2 linked regions of the Reyranella humidisoli genome follow. The protein of the gene in region 2 interacts with the protein of the main gene of each other region in a pairwise test. Links are inferred from orthologs where the notes say so. Each region holds a gene or a part of one and is shown on either strand. Other genes may lie near its edges.

What was found. The genes of interacting proteins can lie anywhere in the genome.
Region 1: the proteins of lpdA (region 2) and KQ910_RS19650 interact in binary tests that used the Escherichia coli proteins (3 or more experiments, as listed by UniProt). The link is inferred for Reyranella humidisoli from one-to-one orthologs.

What each region holds. Positions count from the first base shown.
Region 1 is NZ_JAHOPB010000002.1:272,510-279,006, forward strand. Bases 2,401-5,421 are described here. They hold KQ910_RS19650 (ATP-dependent helicase), read right to left. Parts: upstream 5,047-5,421; coding sequence 2,755-5,046; downstream 2,401-2,754. Other genes in these bases: KQ910_RS19645 (ABC transporter substrate-binding protein), read right to left, coding at 2,401-2,728; KQ910_RS19655 (S1C family serine protease), read left to right, coding at 5,127-5,421. Outside these bases: KQ910_RS19640 (ABC transporter permease), read right to left, coding at 1-1,254; more of KQ910_RS19645, read right to left, coding at 1,403-2,400; more of KQ910_RS19655, read left to right, coding at 5,422-6,146; KQ910_RS19660 (MBL fold metallo-hydrolase), read left to right, coding at 6,226-6,497. UniProt on the Escherichia coli protein: A helicase with DNA-dependent ATPase activity. Unwinds DNA duplexes with 3'-5' polarity. Translocates on single-stranded DNA with 3'-5' polarity. Initiates unwinding more efficiently from a nicked substrate than double-stranded DNA.
Region 2 is NZ_JAHOPB010000001.1:282,061-290,038, reverse strand. Bases 2,648-5,569 are described here. They hold lpdA (dihydrolipoyl dehydrogenase), read left to right. Parts: upstream 2,648-3,363; coding sequence 3,364-4,776; downstream 4,777-5,569. Other genes in these bases: KQ910_RS01405 (anti-sigma factor family protein), read right to left, coding at 5,054-5,569; KQ910_RS01410 (hypothetical protein), read left to right, coding at 4,784-5,050; odhB (2-oxoglutarate dehydrogenase complex dihydrolipoyllysine-residue succinyltransferase), read left to right, coding at 2,648-3,249. Outside these bases: KQ910_RS01425 (2-oxoglutarate dehydrogenase E1 component), read left to right, coding at 1-1,997; more of odhB, read left to right, coding at 2,026-2,647; more of KQ910_RS01405, read right to left, coding at 5,570-5,854; KQ910_RS01400 (sigma-70 family RNA polymerase sigma factor), read right to left, coding at 5,851-6,357; KQ910_RS01395 (COG4315 family predicted lipoprotein), read right to left, coding at 6,433-6,819; KQ910_RS01390 (site-2 protease family protein), read right to left, coding at 6,909-7,589; KQ910_RS01385 (dienelactone hydrolase family protein), read left to right, coding at 7,735-7,978. UniProt on the Escherichia coli protein: Lipoamide dehydrogenase is a component of the glycine cleavage system as well as of the alpha-ketoacid dehydrogenase complexes.

The DNA of each region.
Region 1 (6,497 bases), on a different replicon or contig from region 2:
CGCCAGTGGCGTGCCGTCGGGCAGGTTGACGCCATAGAAGGCGCGCAGATAGCCGATGCCCAGCACCACGCCGGGCACGGCCAGCGCGGTGCTGGCGGCCCAGTCGAGCCACTGCCGGCCGGCCAGGCGCGTGCGCAGGACCAGATAGGCGATGGCGCCGCCGATCACCACGTCGATGGTGGCCGCCAGCCCGGCATAGAGCAGCGTGTTCTTGATGTAGATCGAGCTGTCGCCCAGCACGCGCGTGTAGTGCGCCAGCGTGTAGCCGTCGGGCAGCGGGCTGTAGGACCAGACCGTGGCGAACGACAGCAGCACCAGTCCGACATGCGGCGCCAGCACGAGGGCCAGGATGAGGATCACGACGCCATAGGCCAGCGCCTGCTCGCGCGGTCGCAGCTTCCGCCGGGCGAGGCCGCCGCCGCCGCGCTGGGTCGTGGCGTAATCCTTGCCCTTCATGACCAAAGCGGTCGCCCACATGGTCGCCACCGCGACGAGGATCAGCACGACGGAGATCACGTAGCCCATCGGATCGTCGATGCCGATCGAGGTGATGCGCAGATAGGCCTGGGGCGCCAGCATCTCCTTCACGTTGAGGAGCAGCGGCGTCGCCACGTCGTCGAACACCTTCACGAACACCAGGCTGGCGCCCGCGATATAGCCCGGCAGCGCCAGCGGCAGGGCGATGCGCCGGAACAGGCGCAGCCCGTGCGAGCCCAGGTTCTGCGCAGCCTCTTCCATGCTGCGGTCGATGTTGCGCAGCGCCGCCGACAGGTTGACGAGGATGAACGGGAAATAGTGGATGGCTTGCAGGAAGATGACGCCGTTGAGGCCTTCCATGAAGCCGATCTTGAAGTCGAACCATTCGTCGAGCAGCAGGTTCACCGAACCGTTGCGGCCGAACAGGAGCTGCATCGCCACCGCGCCGACGAAGGGCGGCATGATCAGCGGCAGGAAGCCCAGCGTCTGCACCAGCATGGCGCCCCGGAATTCGAAGCGCGTCGTGAGATAGGCCAACGGCAGCGCCAGCGCCGAGGCCCAGACGACCGTCATCCCGGAAACGTAGACCGAGTTCCAGAACGAGCGGACGAACAGCTCGGTGCGGGCGAAGTCGAGGAAGTTGACGAGCGTCAGCCCGCCGCCGCCCTTTTCGGTGAAGGCGACATAGACGACGGTCGCCACCGGCACGAGCAGGAAGACGGCGAGGAAGAGGGCGATGCCGAGCGCGAGGGCGATCTGTCCGGGGGAGCGGCTCATACTCCTCCCCATTCAAATGGGGAGGTGCCCCTGTAGTCAGGGGGGGAGGGGTCAGAAACCTTGACCCCGAACGCGATGAACCCTCCGCCCGCGTGAGACGCGGGCACCTCCCCATTTGAATGGGGAGGCAAGTGACGAGGCTCCCGCACTAGCGCGCCAGCTTCAGTGCCTCATCGGCCTTGGCTTTCGCCGCCGCATACTTCTCCTTGGCGAAGGCGGCCCACTGCTGCTCCAGCTCGGCCTGGCGGGAGGATTTTTCCTTCGCCCCGGTGAATGCAGCCTTGATCTCGGGCGATGCGGCTTGCGCCTCGGTGATCGGCATGGCGGCGATCAGGTCGCGTGCTTCCTTGGCCAGCGCGCGGGCCTGGGCGTTGTCCTTCTTCTTCAGCGCCGCATCCACTTCGTGCAGTGTCTTCGTCACGGCTTTCAGCGGCTCGAGCTGGAAGGTGATGAGCTGGTCGAACAGCGTGTCGACGGCGGCGGTGCGACCTTCGGAGAGCCCGGCGTTGAAGGTCAGGAGACCCTGGAGGTTCTTGTCCTTGAACGGGTTGGGATAGTCGGCCGGCGCCTTGGCGTAGGTCTCCGGGCGTACCGGGAGACGGCGGATGGTCGGTTCCAGCAGCACTTCCTGGCCGGTGGGCGAGAGCAGGAACTCGATGAAGGCCTCGGCGCCGGCCTTGTTCGGCGCATTGGCGACGATGCCGACATTGGCCGGCACCAGGGTCGTCACCGACGGATAGACGAACTTCACCGGGAAGCCCGCGCCCTGCGAGGAGAAGGCGAAGAAGTCGATCACGATGCCGTAGCCGACCTGACCCGAGTTCACCGCTTCCGGCACACCGAACGAGCGGTCGGTCACGGTGCGCAGGTTGCCGGCGATCTCCTTGGTTGTGCGCCAGCCCTTGTCCCAGCCTTCGCCCTGCAGGATCGTCTCGATCGTGAGATGGGTCGTGCCGGAGCGCGACGGCGCAGAGATCGACACATGGTCGAAGTAGGGTGCCTGCGCGAGGTCCTGCCACTCCTTCGGCGTCGGCAGCTTGTTGGCCTTCACGTAGCGCTCGTTCCACATGATGCCGTAGCCCGAGGCGGCGAAGCCGGAATAGAAGCCGTCCTTGTCGTTCACCGGGTAGGAGCCGACCTTCTCGGCGATGCCGGTGGCCTTGGGCTTGTAGGCGCTGAGCAGCTTCTTGCCCTTCAGCACCTCGAAGGCGTCGGGCGCCGATGCCCAGAACAGGTCGACCTGGTTGTTGCCCTTGGTCTCCTCGATGAACTTCACACCGGCATTGGTGTTGCGGTTCTGCACTTCGAGCGTGGCGCCGGGCACGGCCTTCTCGAAGGCCTTCTTGATCGGGTCGGTGACGTCCTTGGAGAAGGAGGTGACCACCGTCACCTTGCCGGTCTGCGCGAAGCCGGCGCCGGAAGCGAGCACGAGACCCAGGGCCGAGCCGAGGGCAAGGGCAGAGCGGCGGAACATGGCGTTTTCTCTCCTGTAGCTTCTGATCAGGCTGCTTCGATGAAGCTGTCGAGTACCTTCTTGGAGCCGGCTTTCTCGAACTCGATGTCCAGTTTGTTGCCGTCCACGGCGACGATGCGACCGTAACCGAATTTCTGGTGAAATACGCGCTGGCCGACGCTGAGGTCGACCCTGTCACCGTCGGTCGCACGGCGATCGTCGGCGGTCTCGTCGCGATAGCGGCCGCGCCTGCCCGTGACGCCGAGGCTTTCGTATTCGAAGCCACTGGCATGGTCACGCATACCGCCATGATGGCCTGCGGAATAGGTCGCATAGAGGCCGGCATCGCTGCTCTCGGCGAGCTGGCCCGGCGGCAGTTCGCGCAGGAAACGCGACGGGATGGCGGCCTGCCACTGGTTGAAGACGCGGCGATTGGCGGCGAAGGATACGTAGGCTCGCTTGCGCGCGCGCGTCAGGCCGACATAGGCCAGCCGCCGCTCCTCCTCGAGGCCGGCCGCGCCCTTGTCGTCGAGCGCGCGCTGATTGGGAAACAGGCCCTCCTCCCAGCCCGGCAGGAACACCGTGTCGAACTCCAGCCCCTTGGCGGCGTGCAGGGTCATCACGCTCACCATGTCGGTGTCGTCACGCGATGCCATGTCGGTGAGCAGCGCGACGTGCTCCATGAACGCCGGCAGCGAATCGAATTCCTGCAGCGCGTTGACGAGTTCCTTCAAGTTTTCGAGTCGACCCTCCGCTTCCGGGGAGCGGTCGATGCGCAGCATGTCGGTATAGCCCGACTCGTCGAGCATGGTTTCGACCACCTCGACGTGGCTCATGCCGTCGAGCATCGCGCGCCAGCGTTCGAAGTTGCGGATCAGGTCGCCCAGCGACTTGCGCGGGCGGGCCTTCAGCTCGTCGGTCTCGAGCGCCCGCCGCGTCGCCTCGAACAGCGAGATCTTCTGCGTGCGCTGGATCAGCCGCAGGGTGCGCAGCGCCGATTCACCCAGGCCCCGGCGCGGCGTGTTGTAGATGCGCTCGAAGGCGAGGTCGTCGTCGTGCTGGATGGTGACGCGGCAATAGGCCAGCGCGTCGCGGATCTCCTGGCGCTCGTAGAAGCGCGGGCCGCCGATCACGCGATAGGGCAGACCCATCGTGATGAAGCGTTCCTCGAACTCGCGGGTCTGGAAGCCGGCGCGGACGAGAATGGCGATCTGCGCGAGCTTGTGCTTGTCGCGCTGCAGCGCCTCGATCTCCTCGCCGATGGTGCGGGCTTCCTCGTCGCCGTCCCAGACGCCGCGCAGCGAGATGCGCTCGCCTTCCTTGGCGTCGGTCCACAGGGTCTTTCCGAGCCGGCCCTCATTGTGCGAGATGAGGTGCGAGGCGGCGGCCAGAATGTGCGGCGTCGAACGGTAATTGCGCTCGAGCCGGACGATCGTGGCGCCGGGGAAGTCCTTCTCGAAGCGCAAGATGTTGCCGACCTCGGCGCCGCGCCATCCGTAGATCGACTGGTCGTCATCGCCGACGCAGCAGACGTTCTGAGTCCCTTGGGCCAGCAGGCGCAGCCAGAGATACTGCGCCACGTTGGTATCCTGATACTCGTCGACCAGGATGTGGCGGAAGCGCCGATGATAGATCTCCAGGATATCCGGATGCTTCTGCCACAGGGTGACGCAATGCATCACCAGGTCGCCGAAATCGACGGCGTTCACCTCGGCGAGACGCTCCTGGTACTGGCGGTAAATGTCGGCCGCGCGGCCGTTGGCGAACTCGCCGGCATCGTCGCCCGAGACTTTTTCCGGCGGCAGGGCGCGGTCCTTCCAGCGCTGGATGATCCCGGACAGGATGCGCGCCGGCCATTTCTTGTCGTCGATCCCCTCTGCCTGCAGGAGCTGCTTGATCAGCCGCGTCTGGTCATCGGTGTCGAGGATCGTGAAGTTGCTCTTGAGGCCGATCAATTCTGCGTGGCGGCGCAGGACCCGCACGCCGATGGCGTGGAAGGTGCCCAGCCACATGCCGTCGGCCGCGCCGCCGATCAGGCTCGCAACGCGATCCAGCATCTCGCGCGCGGCCTTGTTGGTGAAGGTCACGGCCAGGATTTGCGATGTGCGCGTCTGGCCGGTCAGCAGCAGATGGGCGATCCGGGTCGTCAGAACGCGGGTCTTGCCGGTACCGGCGCCGGCCAGAACCAGCAACGGTCCCCCAGCATGGGTGACGGCCTGGCGCTGCTCGTCGTTTAGGCCTTCGAGATGGGCGGTGGGCGCGACGGCGCGCCTCGCCGGAACCGGGTCGGCCGGAGCGGGGTCGTCGGTGATTTCGAACGGATCGGCGGGGGGCGCCATGTACCGTCATATAGCAATCGAGACGGCGGACGCCTATCTTTGAGACTGTGGACGCGCGTGGTGCGCGGGGAGGAGCGCGGATGGCCCGAGGGTTGAACGGTTCCGCAAACGGCGCGGGCCATTGGCCGCCGCCCGGCGAAGAGGGCGTGGTCGCCCGCACCCCCGGTGGTGGCTCCAACCTGCCACCCCTGGTTTCTGCCGCGTTGCCCGCGGTGGTCGGCGTAAAGACCACCATTCCCGAAAGCCGTCGCTCCGCCAAGACTTTGGGCACGGAGCGTGAAGGTCATGGGATTCTCGTCGACGACGAGGGCCTGATCCTCACGATCGGCTATCTGATCATGGAAGCCGACACCGTCACGGTCACCGACATAGAGGGCAACGAGCTGAGTGCCCGCATCGTGGGCTACGACTACGAGAGCGGCTTCGGCCTTGTGCGCACCGAGGAGCCGATGCGCCTGAAACCGATGCGCTTCGGCGATTCCGACTCCCTGACTTTGCGCGCGGAAGCCTTCGTCGCGGGCCTCGGCGGAGAGAAGGCGGCGCTCAAGGTCAAGGTGGCCGGACGGCGCGAGTTTGCCGGATACTGGGAGTACCTGCTCGACAGCGCCATCTTCACCGTGCCGGCCTATCCGCTGTGGGGCGGTTCGGCGCTGATCAGCCAGCAGGGCGAACTGCTGGGCGTCGGCTCGCTGCTGGTCCAGGAGGCTCTTGGTCCGGGATCGCCCGCCTTTCCCGGCAACATGTACGTGCCGATCAACCGGCTGAAGCCGATCTTCGGCGAACTCGTCGCCCAAGGACGCCTTTCGACGCCGCCACGCCCCTGGCTCGGGATCTACACCGTGGAACACATGGGCCAACTCGTGGTCGGCGGCATCTCCGAAGGCGGGCCCGCCGACCGGGCGGGGCTCCAGCGCGGCGACATCCTGCACGCGCTGGACGGCGAGGTGCTCGATGACGTGGCCGACTTCTATCGCAAGCTCTGGGCGATCGGGCCGGCCGGCTCGGTGGTGAAGCTCAAGATGGAACGCGACAGCGACACTTTCGATGTGACGGTCCGGACGGGCGACCGTGGCGGCTATCACAAGTACGGCACCGACTGACCGCCCTGTGCATAGCCTCGCTTTGACTTCGCGGCCGGCCGCTGCATAGGGTCACGTCAAACAGAACGGGGGAGTATCGATGGCCAAGGCGTTCGCCTCACAGGCGGATATGGCGGACAAGAAGATCACCTTCAGCCGTCTTTCCGAACATGCATACGCCTTCACGGCGGAGGGCGATCCCAACACGGGCATCGTGGTCGGCGACGACGCGGTGATGGTGATCGACGCCCAGGCGACGCCGAAGATGGCGGAGCAGGTTATCGAGCGCATCCGCACCGTTACCGACAAGCCCATCAAGTACGTGGTGCTCACGCACTATCACGCCGTGCGCGTGCTGGGTGCCAGCGGCTA
Region 2 (7,978 bases):
CGGAGTTCCAGGGCCGCTCCTCGCAGCCCGAGGAAATGCGTGGCTCCGGCGACGTGAAGTATCACCTGGGCGCCTCGGCCGACCGCGAGTTCGACGGCAACGTGATCCATCTTTCGCTGTCGCCCAATCCCTCGCATCTCGAGGCGGTCAACCCGGTCATCCTGGGCAAGGCGCGCGCCAAGGAAGACCAGCGCGGCGACACCGACCGCAGCCAGGTCATGTGCATCCTGATGCACGGCGACGCGGCCTTCGCGGGCCAGGGCCTGGTCGCCGAGAGCCTCGACCTCTCCGATCTCGCGGGCTACCGCATCGGCGGCACGATCCATTTCATCGTGAACAACCAGATCGGCTTCACGACCCTGCCGACCGAATCGCGCTCGGGCCCGTACTGCACGGAAGTCGCCAAGATCGTGCAGGCGCCGATCCTGCACGTGAACGGCGACGACCCCGAGGCCGTGGTCCACGTCGCGCGCATCGCGACCGAATTCCGCCAGCACTTCAAGCGCGACATCGTCATCGACATGTTCTGCTACCGCCGGCACGGTCACAACGAGGGTGACGAGCCGATGTTCACCCAGCCGCTGATGTACAAGGAGATCGGCGCGCATCGTTCGGTGAAGGAAGTCTACGCCGCTTCACTCGAAGCCGCGGGCGTGGTCACGGCCGACGAGGTCGCCGCCATGGATGCGAGCCTGCGCGAAAAGCTCGACAAGGCGCTGGAGGCCGCGACCAACTACAAGCCCAACAAGGCCGACTGGCTCGAGGGCAAGTGGGCGGGCTTCACGGTCGCGCCGGGCGAGGAGGATCGCAAGGGCGTTACCGCCGTCGACCTCGATCTGCTCAAGGCCGTCGGGCGGGCGATCTCCGAGCCGCCGAAGGATTTCGACCTCAACCGCAAGATCGTCCGACAGCTCCAGGAGAAGCGCAAGACGATCGACACGGGCGAGAACATCGACTGGGCGACCGGCGAGGCACTGGCCTTCGGTACGCTGCTCTCGGAAGGCACGCCGGTGCGTCTCAGCGGCCAGGATTCCGGCCGCGGCACCTTCTCACAGCGCCATTCGGTGCTGGTCGACCAGGCGAACGAGGCCAAGTACGTGCCCCTCAATCACGTGGCCGAAGGCCAGGCCCGCTACGAGGTGATCGACAGCCCGCTGAACGAGGCGGGCGTGCTGGGCTTCGAGTACGGCTACTCGCTGGCCGAGCCCAACGCGCTGGTCCTCTGGGAAGCCCAGTTCGGCGACTTCGCCAACGGCGCGCAGGTGATCATCGACCAGTTCATCTGCTCGGGCGAGAGCAAGTGGCTGCGCATGTCGGGCCTAGTGATGCTGCTGCCGCACGGCTACGAAGGCCAGGGGCCGGAGCACAGCTCCGCGCGCCTCGAGCGCTATCTGCAGCTCTCCGCTGAGGACAACTGGCAGGTCATCAATCCGACCACGCCGGCCAACTACTTCCATGCGCTGCGCCGGCAGATGCGCCGCACCTTCCGCAAGCCGCTGGTGGTGATGACGCCGAAGTCGCTGCTGCGTCACAAGGATTGCGTCTCGACCCTGGCCGACTTCGGTCCGGGCAGCTCGTTCCGCCGCATCCTCGTCGAGACCGACCAGCTCGTCGACGGTGCCAAGGTGCGCCGTGTCATCCTGTGCTCGGGCAAGGTCTACTTCGACCTCGTCGCCGAGCGCCGCAAGCGCAAGATCGACGACATCGCCATCATGCGTATCGAGCAGCTCTACCCGTTCCCGTTCACGCGGCTCGGGGTGCGGCTTGCACAGTATCCGAACGCCGACATCGTGTGGTGCCAGGAAGAGCCCGAGAACATGGGCGCCTGGCACTTCGTGGACCGCCGCATCGAGCGCGCGCTGGCCAACATCGAGGCGAAGGCGAGGCGGCCGCTCTATGTCGGCCGTCCCGAAGCCGCGTCGCCCGCCACCGGGTCGGCGCGCAACCATCTCAAGGAACAGGCCGATCTGGTCGACCGCGCCCTCACTGTCGGTTGAGCGCGGGTAGAGAAGAGGAAGTGTAGTCATGGCCGTCGAGATCAAGGTTCCGGCTCTGGGCGAATCGGTCACCGAGGCGACCGTTGCGAAGTGGCTGGTGAAGGCGGGCGATGCGGTCGCCGTCGACCAGCCCTTGTGCGAACTCGAGACGGACAAGGTCACCGTCGAGGTGAATGCCAGCGTCGCCGGCACCATCGCCGAACTCGCCGTGGAAGAGGGCGCCTCCGTCCAGGTGGGCGGCGTGCTCTGTCACATCGAGGCGGGGGCTGCCGGTGCCGCTGCGCCGAAGCCGGTGGCCGCTCCGGCCGTGCCCAAGGCTGCTCCCGCGCCGCCACCTGCTGCTGCGGCGCCTGCCGGCGCCAATCTCGCCGCCTCAGGTCCCGCCGCCCGCAAGCTCGCCGAGGAGAAGGGCGTTTCCGCCGCTTCCATCCAGCCGACGGGCAAGGACGGCCGCGCGACCAAGGAAGACGTGCTGGCGGCGATCTCGTCGATCCCGGCCGCCGCGGCGCCGGCCGCCAGGCCCGCCGCGCCCACCGGTCCGCGCCTCAAGGCCGACCGCGAGGAGCGGGTGAAGATGACGCGGCTGCGCCGCACCATCGCCAACCGCCTCAAGGAAGCGCAGAACACCGCGGCCATGCTCACCACCTTCAACGAGGTGGACATGACCAACGTGATGGCGCTGCGCGACCGGCTGAAGGACGATTTCGAGAAGAAGCACGGCGCGCGACTGGGCTTCATGTCCTTCTTCGTGAAGGCCTGCATCGCGGGGCTCAAGGAGCTGCCGGCGGTCAATGCCGAGATCGAGGGCGACGAGCTCGTCTACAAGAACTACTACGACATCGGTGTCGCCGTGGGCACGCCGCAGGGGCTGGTCGTGCCGGTACTGCGCGACGCCGATGCGCTCGACTTTGCGGGCGTCGAGAAGGGCATCGGAGATCTCGGCCGCAAGGCGCGCGACGGCAAGCTGTCGATCGCCGACCTTACCGGCGGCACCTTCACCATCTCCAACGGCGGCGTTTACGGCTCGCTGATGTCGACGCCGATCCTGAACCCGCCCCAGTCGGGCATCCTCGGCATGCACAAGATCCAGCAGCGGCCCATGGTGGTCGGCGGCGAGATCAAGGCGCGTCCGATGATGTATCTCGCCCTGTCCTACGACCATCGCATCATCGACGGCCGCGAGGCGGTGCTGTTCCTGGTCAAGGTCAAGGACTGCATCGAGGATCCCGAGCGTCTCTTGCTCGGCGTTTGAGTTTCAACAACCGTGTCATCCCGAGCGCAGCGAGGGACCTTTTTCGCGGCGCTGTTTAAAGGTCCCTCGCTGCGCTCGGGATGACACCGATTTCGTAATGAGCACGGTGCGCCAATGGCAAACGAATCCTTTGATCTCGTCGTGATCGGCGCCGGACCCGGTGGTTACGTCGCCGCGATCCGCGCCTCGCAGCTCGGCCTCAAGGTCGCCGTCGTCGAGAAGCGTGCGACGCTCGGGGGCACCTGCCTCAACGTCGGCTGCATCCCCTCGAAGGCGCTGCTGCAGTCCTCGCATCTGTTCGAGGAAGCGGGCCACGATCTTGGCGTGCACGGTATCGTCGTGGCGGCGCCGAAGCTCGATTTCGCGCAACTCATGAAGCGCAAGGGCGAGGTCGTCGAGGCCACGACCAAGGGTATCGCCTTCCTGTTCAAGAAGAACAAGATCGTCTCCTATACCGGCGCGGGCCGCATCGAGGCGCCGGGCTCCGTCGCGGTCGTGGGCGACGATGGTGCGGTGAAGGACACGCTGGCCGCGAAGAACATCCTGATCGCCACAGGCTCGGAAGTGATGCCGCTGCCGGGCGTGACAATCGACGAGAAGAAGATCGTCTCCTCGACCGGGGCGCTCGAGCTTTCGGAAGTGCCGAAGCGCCTCGTCGTGGTCGGTGCCGGCATCATCGGCCTCGAGCTGGGTTCGGTGTGGCGCCGCCTCGGCGCCGAGGTGATGGTGGTCGAGTTCCTCGACCGCATCACGCCAGGCGTGGACGACGAGGTCACCAAGTTCTTCCAGCGCGCGCTCACCAAGCAGGGGCTGAAGTTCAAGCTCGGCGCCAAGGTCACCAAGGCTGAGACGACCGGCGCCGGCGTGACGCTGACGGTCGAGCCCGCCAAGGGCGGCGCGGCCGAGACGCTGGAAGCGGACGTCGTGCTGGTTTCGATCGGCCGCCGTCCGTTCGTGCAGGGCATCGGCCTGGACAAGCTCGGCGTGAAGATGACCGAGCGCGGCCGCATCGCCGTCGACGGCCACTTCCAGACCTCGGTGCCCGGCATCTATGCCATCGGCGACGTGATCGACGGTCCCATGCTCGCGCACAAGGCGAGCGAGGACGGTGTGGCCTGCGTCGAGACCCTCGCGGGCCAGAAGGGTCACGTGAACTGGGATCTCGTACCCTCGATCATCTACACCCAGCCCGAAGTGGCCTGGGTCGGCAAGACCGAGGAACAACTGAAGTCGGCCGGCGTTGCGTACAAGGTCGGCAAGTATCCGTTCACCGCCGACCCGCGCAGCCGCGCGAATGGCGCCACGGAGGGTTTCGTGAAGGTTCTGGCCGACAAAGCGAGCGACAAGGTGCTGGGTGTCCACATCTTCGGCGCCGAGGCCGGTACCATGATCGGCGAAGCCGCCATGGCGATGGAGTTCTCCGCCTCGGCCGAGGATATCGGCCGCGTCTGCCACGCCCATCCCACGGTCAACGAGGCGCTGAAGGAAGCCGCGCTCGCCGCGTGGGACAAGCCGATCCACCTCTAGGACCGCCATGCGCCAGCCGCTGATGGCGCTCGCGATCATGGCCTGTCTGGCCATGTCGGTGGTCGGCGGTTTCATCCCGATCCTGCAGGGCTGGATCTTCTTCGTGATCGCCCTCTATCTGCTGGCGACGGAATTCGAGACCGGCCGCAAATGGGTGACCTCCGCCCGGCGGCGCTGGCCCACGCTCGACAAGTGGATCGTGAAGGCGCGCGACCACAAATGGGCGCCGCGTCACCTCAAGGAATTCGAGGACATGACCGACCCGACGAAGTAGCGGTCAGCTCTTGCCCTCGAAGCCGCGATAGACCGCTTCGGCGATCGGCAGCAGCTCCTCGCGGCTGGCCGGTGCCGTCACCGCGAAGCCGAAGCCCTGGTCGATCCAGGCGAAGGTCGAGGCTTCGCCTTCCTTCTGGAAGCGAAAGGCCGTCTCGGTTCCCTCCGTCGCACGCACATAGATGGTGAGACGCTTGCCGCTCGCATCGTCGTACATGAGCTGCGCCGCCGCACCGTCGCCGCCCGGAAGCAGGCGCCCGCCCATCAGCCTGTAGCCGAATCGGGAGAGGTCGGGGGCCGCGAGCTTGCGGCCCAGCCGCTTGGAGAGCCACTGCAGCAGGTGCGCTTCCTGTTGCGCGCCCACCTCGACGGGATGGGCGACTTCGACCACGAAGGTCCGATAGGCCGCCTTCGCACCCTGCGCGACGCTGGCCGTCGGTGCCACCGGCCGAGGCATCGGCGCAATTTCGTTGGCGAACCAGCCCGCGGTCGCGCCGGTCACGAAAAGGGCGATGGCCGCGGCGGCGCTGCCCCAACTGCGCAGCCGAAAGGTGCGGCGTGCGGCCTGCAGGTTGGCGATTCGGAGGCGGGCGGGAATGGGTTCGGCGAACTTGGCGTCGAGTCGGCTGCGCAGCATCGCGCGCTGGCGGCGCTCCTGCGCGACGCGCTCGGCCAACTCGGGATGGTGGGCGAGGTGCGCGTCCACGACCGCGCGCCGCTCGTCGTCCAGCCGCTCGTCGATGAAAGCCTGCAGCTCGTTCTCGCCGATGGGGAAATTGCTTCGTGGCGTGTCCCTGCCCGTCATTTCACTCTCCGCAGGAGCGTCGTCCGCCCCGTCTCCAGCAGTGCGCGCAGCTTCTGGCGGCCGCGCGCCAGCCGCGACATCACGGTGCCGATCGGCACGCCCATGACCTTCGCTGCATCGTCGTATGAAAGATCCTCGACCCCGACCAGCAGCAGCATCGACTTCTGCTCCTCCGGAAGTCGGTCGAGCGCCGACAGGATGTCCTGTACCTCGAGGCCGCTTTCCTGCTGCGCGCCGGTCGCCGGCATCGTCGCGTCGTCGAGCTCGACAGACGCGCCGCGCCGCTGGCCCTGGCGCAGCGCGGAGACGTAGAGGTTGCGCTGGATGGTGAAGAGCCAGGCGCGGAGGTCGCCGTCGCGCCGCCGCAGCGCCCAGCGCAACAGCGCGCGCTCCAGCGTGTCCTGGACCAGGTCGTCGGCCGCATCGTGGTCGCGCAGCAGCGCATAGGCATAGCGGCGCAACGCGGGGATCAGCGGTTCGAGCAGGGCTTCCGCATCGGCCATCGGGCTACTCTACAGGAAGGCCGGTGCCGGCCGAACCTTGGCCGGCACCGTATCCTTCGGTCCGTACGCGTCGCGTTACTTGGCGATGTGCCAGGCGCCGTTCAGGAAGCCGTCGCCCGTCGTGTCGCCGGCCTTGGTGTCCTTGGCGAAGGCGTAGAGCGGCTTGCCCTTGTAGGCCCACTGCTTCAGCCCGTCGTCGCGCGTGATGATGCTCCAGTCGCCCGACGCCTTGGCGCCGTCGGCGACGAGGGCCGGCGGCCAGTTGGTGGCGCACGGGCCGTTGCACACCGACTTGCCCGGCGTGGCGTCCTTGTCGAACGTGTAGAGCGTCATCCCGCTTGCGCTGACCAGCATGCCGTTCTTCATGGCGGGCGGGGTGGCGGAGGCGGGCTCGGCGGCGAACGCGCTGCCGGCGGCGAGGACCGCCAGAGCGGCGGCGGCGGAAAGGATCGACTTCAGCATTGTGTGACTCCCATGCAGCAGTTGGTCTGCAGGGGAGAGACGCCGGGGAGAGGCCGTTTATTCCCGGCGGCGACACTTTTCTTTTGGGGTCAGCCGTTGCCGGTGACGCGGATCACGAGGTTGACCAGCCAGTTGACCGGCTCGCCGAGGATCCAGCCGATGACGTTGAGGTCGACCCCGAACTGCCGGCCGATCAGCGGCAGCAGGAAGATCAGGCCGAGCAGGATCGGCATGCCGTAGGGTTCCAGCCGGGCGAGCGGCAAAGCCAGGCTGTTGGGCAGCAGGCCGACCGCGACCCTGCCGCCGTCCAGCGGCGGCAGCGGCACCATGTTGAAGACGGCGAGCAGGACGTTGATCAGGATCGCGTTCTCAATGTTGAGGATCGACCACGTCGCCGCGGGTTGCGGCAGGAGAACGGCGAGGTGCGCCAGCAGGCCCGCGGCCACGGCCATCAGGACGTTCGTGGCGGGCCCGGCGGCGGCGACCCAGACCATGTCGCGCTTGGGATTGTTCAGCGCCCGGAAATTCACCGGCACGGGCTTGGCGTAGCCGAACAGGAAGGGCGCGCGCAGGAAGATCAGCAGGCCCGGGAGGATGATCGTGCCGAACGGGTCGATGTGCTTGAAGGGATTGAGGGTCACGCGGCCCTGCTGCCAGGCGGTGCGGTCGCCGAAGCGCAGGGCCACGAATCCGTGCGCTGCTTCGTGCAGCGTGATGGCAAGGATCGCCGGGATGACCCAGGTTGAGATGGTGTAGATCGTCTCGTTCACGGGCAATCCACCTGTTGTCTCTGCTCTTGCATGGTTTACGTTCCGGCCGATGCATCTTCGGTGGCCGAACAGACGCGGGCAAGCCCGAGCCGCAGCGCCAGCATGGACGACCTCCATCCTCGTTCTGCTCGCCGTCTTGTATGCAATGCCTGCTTCGGCCCAGCAGAACGTCCGCGTTCCGGTGGAGCAGGGCGGTCGCACGCTTCAGCTCGCGGCGCAATTCTTCCGTCCTGCCAACGTCACGGCGCCGGTGCCCGCGGTTGCGCTGTTCCACGGCTGCGGCGGGCCGGGCCAGAACACCGCGCGCATGGCGGGGCTCCTTGCATCGTGGGGCTACGCCGCGCTCGTGGTCGACAGTTTCTCGGCGCGCGGCCTCAAGGACGTGTGCG